DNA from 2 places in the Sporanaerobacter acetigenes DSM 13106 genome. Region 1 is predicted to be linked to the other one. Evidence: riboswitches for the same ligand, from Rfam matches in the RefSeq annotation. Region 1 holds a riboswitch; the other holds the start of a gene.
The links. Region 1 has a riboswitch for cyclic di-AMP ahead of BUA21_RS01060 (cell wall hydrolase). Riboswitches for the same ligand answer to the same signal wherever they lie in the genome.

Region 1 (10,688 bases):
GTGGCGGTGGTGGTCATAGTGGAGGTGGAGGAGTGACATCAGGTGGACACTCCCATAGTGGTAGCAGAGGTAGTTTCTAATACAATTAAACGAAAGGAATGATAATATGGCACTTTTTAAAAACCAATTTGCAAATGTAGTTGAATGGAAAGAATTTAGAGATGATATGATTTTTTGGAAATGGAACAATGATGAAATAAAGAAGGGAAGCAAGCTCATCATTCGTCCTGGGCAAGATGCTATATTTTTATATAATGGCAAAATTGAAGGAATATTTCAAGATGAAGGTGAGTACGATATTGAAACTCAAATAATTCCTTTTTTATCTACTCTTAAGGGTTTTAAATTTGGATTTAATACTGGCATGAGAGCAGAAGTATTGTTTGTAAACACTAAAGAATTTGTAGTAAAATGGGGAACTAAAAATGCTATAAATATTCCAACTCCTCAATTGCCAGGTGGTATGCCAGTTCGTTCCAATGGTACATTTACTTTTAAAGTCAATGACTATGTAGCGTTGATTGACAAAATTGCAGGGGTAAAGAATAGTTATTTAGTAGAAGATGTGAAAATAAGGATTACTGCAGTTTTAGATGAATTACTCATGAAGTGGATTTCAAAAGAGGGAAAGGATATGTTCAATCTTCAAGCCAATGCTTCTGAAATTGGCAGGGGAATCAAAGAAGATTTAGACATGAAAATAATAGATGATGGCATGACTATAACAGGATTCAATATCATGAGCTTTAATTATCCTGAGGAAATTCAAGATATGATAAATAAAACTGCATCTCATAGCATGATTGGAGATCTAGGCAAATATCAACAAGTATCCATGGTAGATGGCATATCATCTGGAAAAGTCAAAGGTGGAGGAACTGCTGCTGATATGGCAGGAATGATGATGGGAATGAACATAGCCAAAGAAATGATGGAAAACATGAACAACAATTCGAATAGCAATTCAAATAGCAACAAAAAACCAAATTTTTGCCCAAACTGTGGAGCAAAAACAGAAGGAGCAAACTTCTGCCCTAATTGCGGACAAAAATTGGCATAAACCGCCATGGGGACGTTTCGTTTGGCTGGTCAAATAGCGTCCCGGGGTTGGGCGGCGAGGTGCTAACTTTGAGATGATGTCAGGGGTCGGAGGGGTTATAGTTCCGACCTTTTGATTAGATAATGAGAATAGGGGGATTTTTATGAAGAAATTTTTTAAGATATTGGGATGGATTGTAGGGATATTTGTGTGTGTATTTTTGGTTTATTTATTAGCTATGACTATTACTGATTATAAACCAGAAGATACCATACCTTTGGAAGTGGAAAACAATCAAGATGAGGCTATATCTGCAGGAGAAACGTTTTCAATCACTACCTATAATATAGGGTATTGTGGAATGGATAGTGAGCAAGACTTTTTCATGGATGGAGGGACAGGCTCTCGTTCTTCAAGCAAAGAAAAGACTTTGGAAAACTTAAATGGGATAACTGATTTTTTAATAGACAGCAATTCTTCATTCATATTTGTACAAGAAGTCGATACTGATGCTACAAGGAGTTTTTGCATAGATCAGTACGAGCATTTAAAGAAAAACTTTGAGGATTATTCATCAAGTTTTGCAATAAATTATAAAACCCTTTGGGTTCCAGTTCCTGTATTTAGGCCTCATGGCAATGTAAATTCAGCAGGATTGGTTACATTGTCTAAGTACAATATAGATAGTGCTACTAGATATCAATTGCCAGGGAAAGAAAGCTGGCCTCGCCAATTGGCTGAATTGGACAGATGTTTTTTAGAAAGCAGGATTCCTTTAAACAATGGAAAGGAATTGGTTTTGGTAAACACTCATCTTTCTGCTTTTGACAAAGGTGGGAAAATAAGAGTTAAGCAACTTGGTTTTTTGAAAGAATATATAATGAGTGAATATGAGAAGGGCAATTATATAATAGTAGGGGGAGACTGGAATCATTTGATACCAACTACAGACCCTACAATATTTAAAACTATGGAACAGTGGCCTGATTGGCTGCAGAAGATACCAGAAGATTTCAAACCTGATGAATTCCAGTGGGTAGCAGATAAAAATGTGCCAACTACTAGAACAGATGCTACACCTTATGTAAAAGATGTAAACTTTACTGCTGTCATAGATGGATATTTAGTTTCTGACAATGTGGAAGTACTAAATGTCAAAGGACATTCCTTTGACTTCAAATACACCGACCACAATCCTGTGACTATGGAATTCAAATTAAAATAATGGGCTATCCAGGTAGAAAGGAGAAAATATGCTACTTATACTTAACTGTCTTATAGAGGAAAAGAGTGTCAATGATTTCAACAAAGCTATGGCAAAGCATTTAGAAGACTTGCCTGTGGAATATGATATTTTCAGGGTAAGAGATGCGAAAAGTATCCCTGATTTAAGCAAATATACTCATCTCATCATATCTGGTTCAGGAGCATCTACATTAGATGACAATTCTTGGGATGAAGATTTAAAAAATATAATACTCCATTTTGTTAAAAACCAAAAAGCTATATTGGGAATATGCTATGGGCATCAATTCCTTGTGAAAACTCTGTTGGGAGTGGAGCATATAAGGAAAACTGCAAATCCAGAAATAGGTTTTGCCAAAATAGATATTGCTGACAATGAGCTATTTAAGGGGATAGATGCACCTATATGCTGTGTAGCTCATTATGATGAAGTATTTGATTTAAATGAGGATTTCAGAGTAATAGCTAGAAATAGGAATTGTTCTGTTCATGCTTTTCAGTACAAAGATTTGCCTATTTGGGGCACTCAATTTCATCCAGAATATGGGGTAAAAGATGTAGAAGATATGGGGGATGAATTTTCTAAAGAAGATCCAAAGTTTAAAGAGCACTTCATAAATGAATTGGACAATAGGGACAAGCTATTTCAAAATAAATTGATATTTAGAAATTTCATAAACTCAAGCAAAATACATTTAAGACCTCATCATCTATTATGCATACAGTCCTATATAGGAAAGGGCTATAGTGAAGAATTTGTGGAAAATATGGATACTGTAGTCCGAAGCTTAAGGGAAAATAAAGACCAAATTATAAGAATAATTGAGGGCAATGATCATGTCTGCAAGTATTGTCCTCACAATATAGATGGAGCAAAATGTGAATCTGATGAAAAGGTAATAACCATGGACAAAAAGGTATTAGAGCATCTAGAAATTGCTCCAGGAGAATATACTTATAGCTATTTATTAGAAAGATTAAAGGAAAAGTTGACAGAAGAAGCCTTCCAAGATATCTGTGGAGACTGTGAATGGTACGATTTGTGCCATTAGAATGGCCATGAGGGGAAACCAGACCCTCATGGCTGTTTTTTTGTCTTTACAGCTGTAACATTTGTTACCGAAATTATGTGAAAAAGGGGGTAGACTAATACTAGATTTATGAAGGAGGATGGAAGATGGGAAGGTATTTTAATGAGAATGATTCTATTTATGATATAACTGAAAAATATCCAGAGCTGTTGGATTTGTTTGCTTCTAATGGATTTGAACATATGAAGGATGAATCAATGAGAAAAACTATGGGAAAGACTATTTCTTTAAAAATGGCATTAGCTATGAAGAAGATAAATATTGACACTTTTGTGGATAGAATGGTGGAAATAATTGAGGAAAACAGAAAAACTGTGGATGAAAGTTTGATTTTGTCAAATAGAAATATGGATGCGGATGTGAAAATTGATGGAGTGCTTCCTTGCCCTGTGAGGATTCCACTTATGGATGCTTTCGGTAAATGGATGGAGGAAGAAGGAAAAAGCTTAAATATATCTGTGGATTATGAACTTAAATCAGCTTCAGCTGGTGTGGATTGGATAAAGGATGCATTGGAAAAGGCTGAAACTGAAGAAGTATTGTCGGATATTTTCATTTCCGCTGGTTTTGATCTTTTCTTTGATACAAATCTTATGGGAAAGTTTAAATCTAAAGGTGTATTTAAAGATATGACTGGATTTGATCGTTTCAATTCTGATTTTGACAATGAATATATTGATTTAAAAGATCCAGCTAGGCAGTATTCTATTATAGGAGTAGTTCCAGCAGTATTTCTTCTGAATACGGAAGAGTTAAATGGAAGAGAAATGCCAAGAAGTTGGGAGGATATTTTAAGTCCTGAATTCGAAAATACAGTGAGCTTGCCTATTGGAGATTTTGATTTGTTCAATTCTATATTACTTAATATATATAAGAAATATGGGGAAGAGGGAATAGAAAAGTTGGGGAAATCACTTCAAAGAGGAATGCATCCTTCTGAAATGGTTAAGTCTCATATGAAGAGTTCGGAAAAACCAGCAGTTACAATCATGCCTTACTTTTTCACCAAGATGATTAAAAGGGGTAGTCCTATGGTGGCTGTTTGGCCTTCTGATGGAGCTATTATAAGTCCTATATTCTTGCTTTCTAAGAATTCAAATAGTGAAAAGGTGAAACCTTTTGTAGAATTCTTTTCATCAAAAGCTGTTGGAGAAATATTAGCTCACAATGGAAGATTTCCAAGTACCCATCCAGAGGTAGATAATATGATTTCAAAGGAACATAAATATATGTGGCTTGGTTGGGATTATATAAATTCAAACAATATTGGAGAGTTGATTCATAAATGCGAGAATATATTTAATAGAGCCGTAGAGGAGAGATAATATGAATTTAGTTACGTTTTCAGGTCCTCCTTCTTCAGGGAAGACTTCTATAATATTAAAGACTATTGAAGCATTAAAAATGAGAGATATTTCTGTAGGGGTTGTTAAATTTGACTGCCTTTATACAGATGATGATATATTGTACGAAAAGGCAAATGTGCCTGTGAAAAAAGGACTATCTGGTTCTCTTTGCCCAGACCACTTTTTTGTAAGCAATATTGAAGAGGTGGTTCAGTGGGGAAGAAAGCTTGATTTGGATTTACTCATCACAGAAAGTGCAGGACTTTGCAATAGATGTTCACCTTATATAAAGGGAATCAAATCAGTTTGTGTCATTGACAATTTAAGTGGGATAAATACTCCCAAAAAAATAGGGCCAATGCTTAAATCTGCTGATATTGTAGTTATTACAAAAGGAGATATAGTTTCTCAAGCAGAAAGGGAAGTGTTTTTATCAAGAGTAAATTCTGTAAATCCAAGGGCCATATCTATGCATATAAATGGACTCACAGGACAAGGCGCCTATGAACTCAGCACTCTTCTTTATGATGAAGATGAAAAGATAGATACAGTACAAGGAAGAGAATTGAAATTTCCTATGCCATCAGCATTGTGTTCTTATTGTCTTGGAGAAACAAGAATTGGTGAAGCATATCAAATGGGGAATATAAGAAAGATGAAATTAGGTGATGAAGATGAAAAATAAGGTGAATTCAATTAAAATAGGAGAATTAAAACAAAAATATCCTTTTATAATAGACTATTTTGCTGCCAATAAGCTAAATGTAGATGGCTACGAAGACTATAGTTTTAAGGAGTATTTAGAACATTTCACCGAAGAAGAAAAAGAACAATGGGCTATTGATACTGAAGTTCTAATGGAAGGACTAAATTTATATATAAATCAAATGGTAGAGTTTCTTGGAATAAAAGAAGAAACTTCTGTTAAGAGTCTAACTATATTGGCAGGTCGAGATAAAAGTGGAAATAAGGAAGGGTTTGAAAAGATAAGTATAAAAAGTGGAGAGATCATTTCTATTGTAGGTCCTACTGGTTCAGGAAAGAGTAGATTGTTGGCAGATATTGAGTGGGCAGCTCAAAATGACACTCCTACAGGAAGGACTATTCTCATAAATGATGAAGTACCAGATAAAAAGTGGAGATTTTCTTCCAACAATAGACTTGTAGCTCAACTTTCACAAAATATGAATTTTGTCATGGACTTGACTGTTCATGAATTTTTAATTCTTCACGCCAAAAGTAGAATGGTAGAAAATGAAGAGGAAGTTGTGAAAAACATTATAGAGGAGGCAAACAATTTGGCGGGGGAAAAATTTGATTTAAATACCCCTATAACTAGCTTAAGTGGTGGCCAGTCAAGGGCTCTAATGATTGCAGACACAGCAATTTTGAGTTCATCCCCTATAGTTTTGATTGATGAAATTGAAAATGCGGGTATTGACAGAAAGAAAGCACTACATCTATTGGTAAGTAGTGACAAAGTTGTCCTTATGGCGACTCATGACCCAATTTTAGCTCTTATGGGTGATAGGAGAATTGTCATAAAAAATGGTGGAATAAAAGACATCATAGAGATTAGTGATGAAGAAAAAGAAGTACTATTTCAATTGGAAAAGATGGACAGCGTCATTCAACAGATGAGAAATAGTTTGAGAAATGGAGAAAAACTAGAAAGGTGTAACAATTGTTACCGAAATTAAAGAGAATGTATACTAATATAGTTTCATAGAGAAAAATATTGAGGAGGTAGAAAAATGAGTATGTTTTGTTATCAATGTCAAGAAACAGCTAAGGGAAAAGGCTGTACAATGCAAGGGGTATGTGGAAAGACTTCTGATGTGGCAAATTTACAAGATTTATTGATTTACACATTAAAGGGAATATCAATATTGGGATTAAAGGCTGACGAAATTGGGATGAATATACCAGAAGTAAATAAGATGTTGGTAGATGGACTATTTATGACAATAACAAATGCAAATTTTGATAAGGATAGATTTGTTAAAAAAATTCGAGAAGCTCTTGAATTGAGAGAAGAACTTAAAGCTCAATTAAAGGAAAAGGGAGTAGAGTTAGAAAATCTTCATGATTCAGCTACATGGTATGGAGAAACAGTTGAAGCCTTTGAAGCTAAGGCTGATAGCGTACAAGTTGGAGTATTGGCAACGGAAAATGAAGATATTCGTTCTCTTAGAGAATTAATCACTTATGGAGTAAAGGGAATGGCTGCTTATGTAGAACATGCAGTAAATTTAGGTTTTGAAGATGAAAATATATACAAATTTATGAGAAAAGCTTTAGTAGCTACATTGGATGATAGTCTTACAGTAGATGAACTTGTAGCACTTACATTGGAAACAGGTAAATATGGTGTAGATACTATGGCATTATTAGACAAGGCCAATACTGAGACTTATGGAAATCCAGAAATCACAGAGGTAAATATAGGAGTTAGAAACAATCCAGCAATACTTATATCAGGTCATGATTTGAAGGATATGGAAGAACTTTTAAAACAAACTGAAGGTACTGGAGTAGATGTATATACTCATGGAGAAATGTTGCCAGCTCATTATTATCCAGCATTTAAGAAATATCCTCATTTTGCAGGAAATTACGGAAATGCTTGGTGGAAACAAAAAGAAGAATTTGAAAAATTCAATGGTCCAATACTATTTACAACTAATTGTATAGTACCACCTGCACCTAATAGCTCATATGCAGATAGAGTTTATACTACAGGTTCAACAGGTTATCCGGGATTTAAACATATACCTGATAGAGTAGATGGACAAGCAAAAGATTTTTCTGAAATAATTGAACATGCAAAGAAATTGCCAGCACCTACTGAAATTGAAACAGGTAAAATTGTTGGAGGATTTGCTCACAATCAAGTATTTGCATTGGCTGATCAAATTGTAGAAGCTGTAAAGACTGGAGCAATAAAGAAGTTCTTTGTAATGGCTGGTTGTGATGGAAGAATGAAATCAAGGGATTATTATACAGAATTTGCAACGGCTCTTCCAAAGGATACAGTCATTCTTACCGCAGGATGTGCAAAATATAAATACAACAAATTAGATCTTGGAGATATAAACGGGATTCCAAGAGTGTTTGATGCAGGGCAATGCAACGATTCATATTCATTAGCACTTATAGCACTTAAATTGAAGGAAATATTTAAACTTGAAGATGTAAATGAATTGCCAATAGCATACAATATTGCATGGTATGAACAAAAAGCTGTTATAGTACTTCTTGGACTGTTGTATCTAGGAGTTAAGAATATTCATCTAGGACCAACTCTACCAGCATTTCTTTCACCAAATGTAGTCAATGTATTGGTTGAAAACTTTGGAATAGCAGGAATCACAAATGTGGAAGACGATATGAAAATATTCATGGCATAAAAGCAACAGGCCACTGAAAAAATATTTTTTCAGTGGCCTTTGGCATCTATCATTGCTTCTTCTATTTGTAAAATACATGCTCACCAATTTTGGCTACATACGTTTTGTTTTTGATAATCCATTTGCCTTCTGCTTTTTTAGGATTGAAAAAATAAGTAGAATTTCCTACTGGTTTTTGTCCACTAATTGCTTCTTTTGCTGCATTTATACTTTCTTGTGATGGAGTATTGTAGATAGTTCCTTCTGCAACAGGGCTAAATTGAGGAATGTTTTGATAGTATTCAAATATTACACCTTTCACAGTATTTGGGAAAGCGCTTGATGCTACTCTATTTAGTATTACACTACCTACAGCTACTTTTCCACTGTACGGTTCTCCTCCTGATTCAGCGTTGATTATTCTAGAAAGCCAATACAAATCTGTTGAACCAGTATCTCTACCAAGACTTGTCCCACGAGAAACTGTTGGTGTTGAATACAACAATGATTGAGTTTGTTTGCCGGCTATACCGTCAACAGCAATTTTATTAGCCTTTTGAAAATTAATCACAGCATTTCTGGTGTTTTTGCCATAGATACCATCAACTTTTCCAGCTGAAAAGCCTTTTTTGTTTAGGGCTTTTTGCAAAGTGGATACTTTTTCACCTCTACTGCCCATTTTTAAGTTTATATAAGTATTAGTTTGAGCAGCATGAACACTTGTCATGTTGGAAAAGATTAGCACTAGTAAGAGGAATATGGGAAAAACCTTCTTTAAACTTGTTTTCATAAGTAAATACACTCCTTCCTTGTTCTGCTTCCGAAGTTAGCTGACGGGTTCGGGATAGAAGGTTCCCTACCATAGACAATATGGATTAACCCCTTAGTGGTTCCTCCGTACCTGGAAAATTCAGGATTCAGCAAGTGTAGCTTTTTTACATATTTAACATTATAAGAATAAATGAACGGATTGTCAACCAAAAACAGGGGAAAGGAATAAATTACCGTTTGGAAAAATTATATGTATAAAAAAATGGCGAGGTAATCTCGCCATTTAAATATTATTTTAGATAAATTGTGAACTCTTCCCCAATTTGTTTATAATCATTACTCATTCTTCCTGATTCTCTAGGAAATTTTGCAGCATAGGGGGTTAGAGTAATGGATGTGATTTTATCAGATAAATCATTATTTAAACTTAAATATTTAAATACTAAATTTTCTTCTGACTGTCTAATAAGATAAAAATTCACTTTGTTTTCCAAATTGTCATGTCCCATCAACTTAATATCATATACATCTTCAGATTCACCTTTTATTTTTGCATATATTTTTTGATTTACAGGATTGTATCTAAATTCTTCCAAAGTACATTGTTGATTGTCTATTTTGAAAGAATAATCTAATGGAACTTGATAAGTATTTGCCATCAATTCTTTGCCATTTGCAGTAAATTCAAATTCCCAGTTTTCTTGTACATTTCCTTCTTCTTCGATCGCATTACCTTGAGAATTCCATATATAATAATTAAAATTACTTAATACAATTTTTATATCCATATTTTTTGTAAGCTCAATATCTTTAGCTTCTGTGGAATACGTGTTAACAAATAGGGTTTTAGAATTATTAATTCCTTGAGAGCTACCACTAGCGCTGTAAAAGTTTAGTCTCTTTCCATTAATAAAGATATCATAATTAAAGCGAAATTCATCTACAGGTTCATTCGTTTCAAGAATTGTAGAGAATATAAGCTCATCTTTATCAATGATTACATCGGAGAGTTTCACTCCTATTCCATTGTTTTCTACTACTTGATTAACTACATTTGCATAAGGTTCAATATTTTTCTCAATATTAAGAGCTTTTCCTATAGAATAAGATATTTCTGAAATTTTTGATTGAGTAGCAGCGAAAGCTTTTTTCCCAAAGTTTGTTCTACTTAAAACACCTACAGACAATACTATTGCAGCTGCAATAGCTCCAAATCTTTTAACATTAAACTTTTTCTTAGTATTTTTTCTAAAACTTTTTTTCAATTTCTGTTTTTCTATATCACTTAAATCCTCTTTTTCATAATTTTCAATATTAAAATCCACTTCATTTAAAAGCTCATAAATAGCTTTAGAGTCCTTCATTTTTAAAACCTCCTTCAACATCACATTCATGACGAATTTTCTTTTTTCCTCTTGAAAGCCTGTTATAGAGGATGGACTTTTTAAGACCTGTATCCTTAGATATTTCATCTATATTTTTATCTTCAAAGTAAAGTTTTTTAAAAATTTCTCTATCTTCTTCTGATAAACTTTGGAGGATTTTCTCGGTTTGTTCACTGACTTCATTTTGGAGAATTTTTTTTAGGGTATTATCTTCTACAGATATGGTTACATCTTCTATATTTTCATTTTCTGTGTCCTTTAAGTATTTCCTTATATAATCTATGGATTTATATTTTGCAATTCCTCCTATCCAATTTTTAAAGCTGGATTTTTCAGGCTCATAATAGTCAATGTTTTTCCAAATGGCAAGGAGACAGTCATTCATACATTCCTCATAAAAATCCATAAGATAGAAGAGATGC
Region 2 (10,688 bases), on a different contig from region 1:
TGCTACATGAACGCAATTTCCTATAGTCGCTGCAATTATTTTTTTCATTATGCCACCACCTCACTACTTTTAGAAATAGTACCTGTTTGAGCAAATGTATGAATTTCATCAATGCTTAGCCCATCTAATCCCAATCTTTCCACTGTCCTTCCATTATTCCAAAAATCTCGCCCTGTAATAAGCATTGCTAATCTTATGATGGAATCAATATATGGTGTTTCCAATTCGAACATTTTAGCAATTGAGGACATAGGAACCAAACTACATGGAACATCTTCATATATATATCTAATATTTAAGCCTTTAGGAGCTACTAGTCCCGTGTATCCCGGATTGTTTTGAACTGAATCATAAAGGCATTCTCCACTGGCACCATAAGACTCATATAGCCATTCCTTAGCTGATATAGTATTTGTATTTGTGATATTAGCTATTTTCATTCTTTCTTCATCCATCTTTTCTAAAAATTTACCTATAGATGGAGTAATCCCTTCTTTATAATATTCAAATGGTGCTCCTCTTTCTATATGCCCACTATTCAATAGTGTTGGAGCCGGATGAAATATAGCTCCATAATTGTTTAAGCTTGTTTCAATAACATCTCTTGCTGGTTTAAATTGTGGATAAGCACTATAAAGCGTACTTATCACTTCATTTGTTCTAATTGCCGGTATACAAGCTAGTGAAACTTCATTTTTTATCTTGAAAATATGAGCACTATTTGGACTTGTAGCACGACAAGCATATATAAAAGTTTGTGCTTCAGCCACTACAATATCTTTATCACAGCCACATCTTCTTATAGTGCTATATACCTCCAAAGCTCCCCCTGTTCTTCCAGGATTTAAAACAATTATCTGACCATCCTTCAAATGTGGAGCCATTTCTTTTGCAATATAATTGTGACCCATAGCAGGAATAGTCACCATTATAATATCAGAATCTTTTATCACTTCTCCCACATTGCTGCTAACTTTATTTAACACTCCAGTACCTTCTTCTTCTCCAGTAAGGACAATAGTCGGATTCTCAATTAGTGGCATTATTTTTTCTAGAGTTCTATTGTACAAATTCACTGTAAATCCACTCTTGGCCAGATAGCCAGCCATAGCAATTCCACCATTACCTGCACCTAATACTGAGTAAATCATAAAATTACCTCCTTTGAATATCTAAAATATTTACAGTAAAATTAAAGACTATGGGGAACCATAGTCATGTGACAATAGAATACCAATCCCCCTTCCACGCTTACGAGGTTAGCTGATGGGTTCGGGTTAAGGGCATACCCTACCTTATAGAACAAAAAGGATTCACCCCAAATACTGGGTCCCCCGCTCTTCTCACATTATTTGTGAAAAAATTAAGCGATATAAATATATGCTGAAATTTAACATATTTTGTCATCTGTTTTTTTGTATATATAAACAAGCTATTATATAGCTTTTTATCATCTTTATTAGTTTTTTAGTAGATTTCTTATATATATTTTTGAATTATTGAAAAGAAATATTAGATAAAATATGAACTGAAATACTAACTTAGAAAGAGTTTCACGAAATGAAAACTCATAAAAAACCGATAATTTATCCTTAAAATATATTATACCAAACATTTATGCTTAAATCAAGCTTTTATAGGATCCATTTCCTAAATTTTTCTCATTAAACAAAAAGTGCAGCAAAATATACTTTGCTACACTTAAGTGAAATATCTTATTTACTGGTGTTAGTATAATTATGAACATAGTATAAAACTAATGTGTGAAATTTTAAAAATACCTAGATTTTGGATTCTATTTTTATAATTTCATCAAAATTATCGAGAAAACTTTTGTTAGTAGTATGAGTTACTACAATTACAATTTTATCCGACAACTGTTTAATCAAATTGCCTATATTATTTTCGTTTTCTGCGTCTAGCCCTGAAGTCGGCTCATCAAAGAGAACCGCTTGGGAATTTTTAAGTATACTTCTTGAAACTTCTAATCGTTTTTCCTCTCCTCCAGAGAGAGTTATGCAGGAATTATTTCCTATTACTTTATTTATAGAATGGGTAGTAATAAGTTTTTTCAATCCACTCTTTATCAGTGAATTTTTTATTTCCTCGTCATTATAAGAGTGGAAAAGAGCTACATTTTCAGAAATAGTAGCCGTGAAAATATCCGGTTTTTGTTTGACAAGGGATATTTTATCGTAATAAGATGTAAAATCAATATCTTTTAAATTTATTTCATTTACATTGACTTTGCCTTCATCTACTTCGCAAAGTCCTAAAATAATATTGAGAAGTGTCGATTTACCACTACCACTTTCACCTACTATGGCATATTTCTTTCCCCTCTCAAAAACATGACTAAAATTACAAAATATAGGTTTGTCATTGTAAGAGAAGCTTATGTTGGATAGTCTGATAAACTTAATGGGGTCTTTTAATGCTATTTTATTGCAGTTAGTATCTATATTATGGGTTTCATTTATATAATCACAGAGCTCATCGGTAATTTTTTTGCTAGATACCAATTCAGTAAAGGTAGAACTCAAATACTGAAGGGGACCAGAGATGGTACTCATCAAAGTAGTCATTGCAATTAAATCGCCTACTGTAATTTTTTTTAGAGCCACAAAGAAACCACCTATTATCCAAGTGCCAGAATAAGCAATTCCTCCAAGGAAAAACGATACTGCATAAGTTAAACCTTGAAAAGACTCGAAATCTATTTTTTTCTTTTTTAAATCTTCGCTTTTTTCAGATAAATTTTTGGAATAATTTGGGATGCTGTTTCCAATTTTTAAAGTATTAATAAAACTTACAAATTCCTGAAATAGTGAAAAATAATTATCCTGTTCTTGAGATACTAAATTCCTCTTATCTTTTAAAATTTTTTTGGATATATAAGGAGATAACAGAGGAGCCGCCGATAAAATTATCATCAAAATCGCAAATTTTGCCTCCAGTTGAAAGGATAGAAAAATGGATAGAACAAATATAAATAAACTAAGTATAAGCCCTGCAAGAGGCTTTAAGTATTCATTTTCCACTATATTTGCATCATTCACCAACTTTGATATGATTTTACTTTTATCCGCATTCTCTATAGAAAAACTATCCATATCGCTTATTTTATCTACGAGTTTTGATCTTATATCGTGCATTACACAATGCACCAGTTTTGCCTTTGTAACTCTAGGAAAGTAGTCAAATAACATATCTAGTATAAGATATAAAATAGAAAATATGGACACCCAAACCAACTTTTTTAAATTGCCTGATAATGCAGTATCGATAATTACCTTGTATATGAGAGCAGTAGCCACCTGAATTGATGCCGCGATAAAACATATTATAATGTGAAGGAACAATTCCTTTTTGTTATTCATTAATAACGATTTCATATTGACACCTCCTAACCACATCGACACTATCCATTTTCAGTTACTTTATTTCCTTTTTCATATACTCTTCTATCCATTTATCTTTTGCTTCCATGTATTTTATTTTCCCATCTATTTTCTTAGTCAAAAATATAACTGGTTTCATATCTTCTTTAGCTACTACAAATGAAAATTCATCTATATTGGTACCTATTCCCCATTCTCCTTTATTATTCATACAAACTACAGAAATGTCTCTTGAAAGATTAGCTTTACGCTTTAGCTTTTCACTGAATTCTGCTACTGCTCGTTCAGCCGCTTCTTGTGGATTAAGCCCTTCACTCATAAGCCTAACAACTTCATAAGATAAGCAACCTTTCATTATATCTTCCCCAACTCCAGTAGCTGCTGCACCACCTACTTCGCTATCTACATAAAAACCTCCTCCACAAAGTGGCGAGTCACCAACACGACCTTTTCTTTTCATAAATAAACCACTAGTTGATGTTCCCGCACACATTTTTCCATATGTATCTAGTGTTATAACTCCAACTGTATCATGTCCATCATAGGCCCTGATGTTCTCTTCTGAAAAACGCTTTTTCTTTTCTCTCCAAATTTCTAAGGACCTTTCAGTACTCATATTCTTTACTTCAAATCCATTTAATCTTGCATATTCCTCTGCGCCACTTCCTACTAAAAAATTATTATATGATTCCTCACTTAATTTTATAGCAATAGATATTGGATTTTTAAATCCAGTAATTCCTCCAACCGCACCAACTGATAGTTTGTCTCCATCCATAAATCCAGAATCTAATTCTACAATTCCTTTTTCATTGGGAAGTCCACCATATCCAACAGATCTAAAGTTTGGTTCATCCTCTACTGATTTAATTGTTTCTTCTATAGCATCTACCGCAGAATGTTTATCTATAAGTAATTTACTTCCCTTTAAAACTCCATCATAGGCCATTGCCCAAGTAGCTATAATACCCCACATGATATCATCATGCCTCCTTTCTTTTATAAACAAAAGCCAGCATATGCTGACTTTTGTTTATAAACTAATAATTATAATTGGCTTTTTATAGCTTCTGCTCCTCTTTTTATTGCTTTTTCATTTAAAGGCAAGAAGCGTGCTTTGCTTTCTCCAAATACTTTAGTGAAAGCTTCTAATATGGATTCAACTTTTACTAATTTTGTAGCTTCTAGATAAGCACCTAACATAACCATATTAGCTACTTTGTCATTTCCTAGTTCTATAGCTATTTCATTTACTGGAATATAGTATACATCAATATCTTCTCTTGTAGCTTTTTTATCTATAAGTGACGAGTTGATAAAAAGTTTTCCACCTGGTACTATGTCTTTTTCAAATTTATCCAAAGATGGCTTATTCATGACTACTGCTGAAGTAGCATCTACAACTACTGGAGAACCTACTGGTTCATCAGCTACTACAACACCACAGTTTGCAGTACCTCCACGCATTTCTGGCCCATATGATGGAAGCCAAGACACATTTTTGTCTTCAATCATTCCAGCATAAGTTATGAGTTGCCCCATAGCCATAACACCTTGTCCACCAAAACCTGCGAAAACTATTCTGCTCTCCATTTATTCCACCTCCTCTGGACTTCTTAAATTTCCTAGAGGATAATAAGGTATCATATTATCTTCCAACCATTTTAATGCTTCTACTGGTGTGTATCCCCAGTTAGTTGGACAAGCTGAAAGAACTTCTACTATACCAAAACCTTTTCCTTCTAATTGAGTTTGGAAACATTTCTTTATAGCTTGTTTTGCTTTTCTAACATTTGCAGGATTATTAACTGCTACCCTTTCAACAAATTGAGCTCCGTGAATAGTTGCTAACATTTCAGCCATTTTTAAAGGTCTACCACAATGAGCTTCATCTCTACCATAAGGTGCTGTAGTAGCTTTTTGTCCAACAAGAGTAGTTGGCGCCATTTGTCCACCTGTCATTCCATATATAGCATTGTTTATAAATATAGTTGAAATTTTTTCACCACGATGTGCAGCATGAACTATTTCAGCAGTACCTATAGAAGCCAAGTCTCCATCACCTTGATAAGTAAATACAAACTTATCTGGTTGTACTCTCTTAATACCTGTAGCTACAGCAGGTGCTCTGCCATGTGCAGCTTCATGCATATCACAATTAAAATAATTGTATGCTAATACTGAACAGCCTACTGGTGCAACTCCTATTGCATTGTCAAGAACTCCTAATTCTTCCAATGATTCGGCAACTAGTCTGTGAACTATACCATGAGTACATCCTGGACAATAGTGAGTTTGAACATCTGTTAGGCCTTTGGTTTTTTCAAATACTACTGCCATTATCTTTCACCTCCATAGATTTCCTTGACTTTGTCAATAATTTCTTTAGGAGTAGGAACCATTCCACCAGTTCTTCCATAGAAATATACTGGGAATTTTCCATTTACAGCAATTTTGACATCGTCTACCATTTGTCCTGTGTTCATTTCTACAGTCAATATTCCCTTACATTTATCATTTATCTTGTTAAACTCATCATATGGATATGGCCATAAGGAAATAGGTCTTATAAGTCCTACCTTATATCCTTCTTTTTCTAACTGTGCAATAGCTGTCTTTGCAATTCTTGATGTAGTTCCATAAGCAGCTATAACCACGTCTGCATCTTCTACATTATATGATTCTACTTTTACTTCATTTTCTCTAATTTCCTTATATTTAGCTTGAAGTTTTTTATTGTGCTCTTCTAGAGCTTCTGCAGCTAAATATAGTGAGTTTATAATATTTGGTTTTCTTTTTCCACCTGTACCTGTTGTAGCCCAATCTTTTGGAGGTAAATTTCTCTTCTTAGGTTCTTTAAATTCAACCGGCTCCATCATTTGACCAATCATTCCATCTCCAAGTATCATAACTGGATTTCTATATTGATCAGCTATATCAAATCCTTCTATAATCAAATCTACTAGTTCTTGTACATTTGAAGGCGCAAGAACTACAAGTTTATAATCACCATTTCCTCCACCTCTAGTTGCTTGGAAATAATCAGTTTGTGAAGGTTGAATACTTCCTAAACCTGGTCCACCTCTCATTATATTAACTATAAGACAAGGCAATTCTGCTCCTGCGATATAGGAAATCCCTTCTTGTTTCAATGAAATTCCTGGGCTTGATGATGATGTCATAACTCTTGCACCTGACCCAGCAGCTCCATAAACCATATTTATAGCAGCAATTTCACTTTCTGCTTGTAAAAAACATCCACCTATCTTTGGCAATTCCCTAGACATATACTCAGGCAATTCGCTTTGAGGTGTTATTGGATAACCAAAAAAGTACTTACAACCTGCTTCAATAGCAGCGGCTCCAATAGCTTCATTTCCCTTCATGAGAACTTTAGCCATAGTTAAACCCTCCTCTTTTTTATTATTCAGTAATTCTTTCAACTGTAATGACTACATCTGGACACATAGTAGCACAACTAGCACAACCTATACACTTGTCCATTTCTTTCACTGTAGCAGGGTGATACCCTTTTGCATTTATCTTTTCTTGATCTAATGATATGATCTTCATCGGACATACTGAAACACATAGTCCACAACCCTTGCAAATGTTTTCATCAAATGTAACCTTTCCTCTTGCTTTAGGCACTTTAATATCCCTCCTTAAATAAAATTTTAAAGCATCCAATCTTCCCTCATGTATAATTTAATAGGAAAGATTTCACCTTCTAAATCTTCTGGAAGTTTTTTAGCAACATCTTCTAATGCAACTATATATTTAATTGGTATATCTAGCTTTTGAGAAAGCTCTGATGCCAATTTCTGGCCCTTCATAACATCTTCAACTGTTGTACTCTTTAGCATATGGGTATTGTTGATAATTCCTGTAACTTTAGCTCTTGCAATACCTTCTATACCATTTAGGTATCCTACTGCCTTTTCTACAGTACTAGTTTCAGGTCTATTTGCATTTAATACATAGTACATTTCATATTCTCCATCTTTAAGCAATTCATGATAACGTCCTAATACTCTGGCACCCGCTGGATCTCCTCCTACATCTAATATTGTATCAAATGTACTATCTTCCAATGGACCATAAGCTTCTGCTGAAATAGCAGGAATGTCTACTGCAGAAGCTTTTATGGAACTAGAAATAACTTTGATACCTAATTCATTCAATATCTCTTCTTTTTCTCTACTTCTAAAATACAAATTTACCACATCTAAATCAACCAATGCAACTTTTTTGCCTTCTTTGGCCAATTTCACAGCATAGTTTATACTAAATTCAGTTTTGCCACTACCATAGTGACCAATTATGATTCTGATTCTATTTTCCTTTGACATATTTTCACCTTATTCTATAAGTATTCTTTTGGACTTTCTTCTCCCCTTAGAACTCTAAGTCCTCCTTCTGCCAAAGCTGTCAATTCATCTTCTCCAGGATAAATATATACATTAGAGATAAACTCTACTCTATCTTTTATCCAATCAATAAACATCTTGTCATAAGCTATTCCACCTGTGATAAGTATTCCATCTACATCGCCTTTAAGCACTGCTGCACAACTGCCAATTTCTTTAGCGACTTGATAAGCCATTGCTTCATAAACTAATTTTGCTTCTTCATTTCCATTTTCAATCATTTTATCTACTTCTCTTGCATCATTTGTTCCAAGATAAGAAACCAATCCACCATTTCCTTTTACCTTTTTCATCATTTCATCAAGAGTGTATTTTCCTGAATAACAAAGCCTAATTAAATCTCCAACTGGAAGACCGCCTGAACGCTCTGGTGAAAATGGTCCTTCCCCATCAAGAGCATTGCTTACATCTATTATTCTACCTTTTCTATGAGCACCTACAGATATTCCTCCACCCAAGTGAGCTACTATAAGATTCATTTCTTCATATTTTTTCTCTTGTTTAGATGCATGTTTTCTTGCTATGGCCTTTTGATTTAGAGCATGTACTACACTTTTTCTCTTTATATCAGCCATTCCTGAAATTCTTGCTATATCTTCCATTTCATCAACAACTGTTGGATCTACTATATAAGAAGGTTTGCCTATTGTTGCAGCAATTTCATGTGCAATTATGCCTCCAAGATTTGAAGCATGTTGTCCTTGTACACCAATCCTTAAATCCTCCAACATTTTTTCATTAACACTATATGTTCCACCTTCTATAGGTTTTAACATTCCTCCTCTACCTACTACTGCGCTTAAAGATTCAATTTCTATTCCATTCTTCTTTAAAGACTCAACTATTATATTTTTTCTAAATTCATACTGATCATATATCTTTTCATATTTAGATAATTCTTCAGTAGAATGTCTAAGAGTTTCTTCAAATATTGTATTTTCATTTTCAAATACAGCAATTTTAGTAGAAGTACTACCTGGATTTATAACTAAAAGTCTATAGATTTCCATTTAATATCTCCTTTCTAATTCTTTGATGCCATTAGAACACCTAATGCAATAGAATATAATTTTGCTTCTTCAGTATCAGAACGAGATGTCAAAACTATTGGAGCACTTGTTCCTACTATAAGTCCTGCATTTTTTGCTCCTGCAAAAAATGTTAATGATTTGTACAATACATTTCCAGCTTCTATATTAGGTACAACCAATATATCTGCATCTCCAGCTACAGGACTGTCTATTCCTTTGTGTTTTGCTGCCTCTTTTGATATTGCATTGTCTAATGCCAAAGGTCCACCAACTATACAGTCTGTTATTTCTCCATTTTTATTCATATCTTCCAATTCTTTGGCATGGACAGTTGCTTCCATCTTAGGGGAAACCTTTTCCCTTGCACATACTATAGCAACTTTTGGATTATCTATATCTAAACTATGTGCAAAAGATACAGCATTTTCTACTATTTCTTTCTTTTGATTTAAATCAGGATGTATATTCATAGCAGCATCAGTTATAGTAAGTATTTTTTCATATGTTGGTACACTAAATACAGCCACATGACTTATAACTTTTCCAGTTCTAAGCCCAATTTCACTATCTAGAACTTGCTTCATGATAATAGCTGTATCTATAATGCCTTTCATGACTACATCAGCACTTCCTGAGCTGACAAGACTTACAGCTTTTCTACAAGCTAAAACATTATCCACTTCATCTATAACTTCAAATTGTGCTAAATCTAATCCTACCTCCTTTGCAACTTTCTCAATTTCTTTCTTGTCTCCTACCAATATTGCATCTGCAATTCCTAGTTCTTTTGCTTTTTTTACAGCCAAAAGTACTTCTCTGTCCTGAGCCACTGCAACTGCTAATTTCTTTGGCCCCTTCTTTTTTGCCAATTCCAATAAGTCATCAAAGCCTTTTGCCATTAGTATAACACCTCATTTTCATAAATTTTTTCATTTTCTTCTCCTTTAAGAACTCTTAAAACTCCCTCATTCAGTGCTTTCATTTCATCTTCTCCTGGATAAACCACTACTTCTGCAATAAATCCTACCATATTCTTTATTATATCTACTAAATACTCTGAATAAGCTAGTCCACCTGTAAGTATGATATTATCTACTTTACCTTCTAGAGCTGTTGCCATAGCTCCTATTTCTTTTCCTATTTGATAAGCCATTGCACTATAAATCAATTGTGCATACTCATCACCATTTTTTATTCTTTCTTCTATTTCTCTTCCATCTGTAGTTCCAAGATAAGATACTAATCCACCTTTTCCTTTTATTTTTATTTTCATTTCATCAAAAGTATATTTTCCTGAATAACAGAGTCGCACCAAGTCTCCTACCGGAAGACTTCCTGTTCTTTCAGGCGAAAATGGTCCCATTTCACTAGCATTGTTTGCATCCACTATTTTGCCAAGTTTAACTGGAGATACTGATATTCCTCCACCTAAATGAGCTACAACAAGATTTAATTCACTTAAATCTTTTCCAAGTTCTTCAGCTCTTCTATGAGATACTGCCTTAATATTTAAAGCATGTACTAAAGATCTTCTTTCTATTTCCTTAAGTCCAGAAATCCTAGCTATGTCTTCAAACTCATCGACAGCCACTGGATCTACTATAAAGGATTTAATTTTCTCACCATCTGCAATACCTTTTGCTAAAATTCCACCTAAATTTGAAGCATGTTCACCTTGTATCCCTATTTTTAAATCCTCTATCATCTTTTCAGTAACAACATAAGTTCCACCAGGTATAGATCTAAGTAATCCTCCTCTACCTACTACTGCTATTAAAGAAGATGTACTTATGCCTTCAGATTGTAACCATTCATATATTAAATTT

Region 2: another riboswitch for cyclic di-AMP. It lies ahead of BUA21_RS07850 (NAD/NADP-dependent octopine/nopaline dehydrogenase family protein); the one in region 1 lies ahead of BUA21_RS01060 (cell wall hydrolase).

Annotation. Positions count from the first base shown of each region.
Region 1 is NZ_FQXR01000002.1:221,851-232,538, reverse strand. It holds gene BUA21_RS01105 (TPM domain-containing protein) at 1-80, shown strand, start outside; gene BUA21_RS01100 (SPFH domain-containing protein) at 107-1,060, shown strand; gene BUA21_RS01095 (endonuclease/exonuclease/phosphatase family protein) at 1,203-2,264, shown strand; gene BUA21_RS14415 (DUF1284 domain-containing protein) at 2,293-3,336, shown strand; gene BUA21_RS01080 (ABC transporter substrate-binding protein) at 3,462-4,700, shown strand; gene BUA21_RS01075 (GTP-binding protein) at 4,702-5,406, shown strand; gene BUA21_RS01070 (ATP-binding cassette domain-containing protein) at 5,390-6,421, shown strand; gene hcp (hydroxylamine reductase) at 6,476-8,131, shown strand; gene BUA21_RS01060 (cell wall hydrolase) at 8,193-8,900, opposite strand; cyclic di-AMP (ydaO/yuaA leader) riboswitch at 8,911-9,043, opposite strand; gene BUA21_RS01055 (DUF4179 domain-containing protein) at 9,172-10,245, opposite strand; gene BUA21_RS01050 (sigma-70 family RNA polymerase sigma factor) at 10,232-10,688, opposite strand, start outside.
Region 2 is NZ_FQXR01000006.1:158,568-169,255, forward strand. It holds gene BUA21_RS07845 (cobalamin B12-binding domain-containing protein) at 1-48, opposite strand, end outside; gene BUA21_RS07850 (NAD/NADP-dependent octopine/nopaline dehydrogenase family protein) at 48-1,151, opposite strand; cyclic di-AMP (ydaO/yuaA leader) riboswitch at 1,234-1,380, opposite strand; gene BUA21_RS07855 (ABC transporter ATP-binding protein) at 1,782-3,395, opposite strand; gene BUA21_RS07860 (N(4)-(beta-N-acetylglucosaminyl)-L-asparaginase) at 3,436-4,377, opposite strand; gene BUA21_RS07865 (2-oxoacid:acceptor oxidoreductase family protein) at 4,449-4,994, opposite strand; gene BUA21_RS07870 (thiamine pyrophosphate-dependent enzyme) at 4,995-5,741, opposite strand; gene BUA21_RS07875 (3-methyl-2-oxobutanoate dehydrogenase subunit VorB) at 5,741-6,802, opposite strand; gene BUA21_RS07880 (4Fe-4S binding protein) at 6,825-7,052, opposite strand; gene BUA21_RS07885 (nucleotide-binding protein) at 7,079-7,753, opposite strand; gene buk (butyrate kinase) at 7,768-8,841, opposite strand; gene ptb (phosphate butyryltransferase) at 8,856-9,761, opposite strand; gene buk (butyrate kinase) at 9,761-10,688, opposite strand, start outside.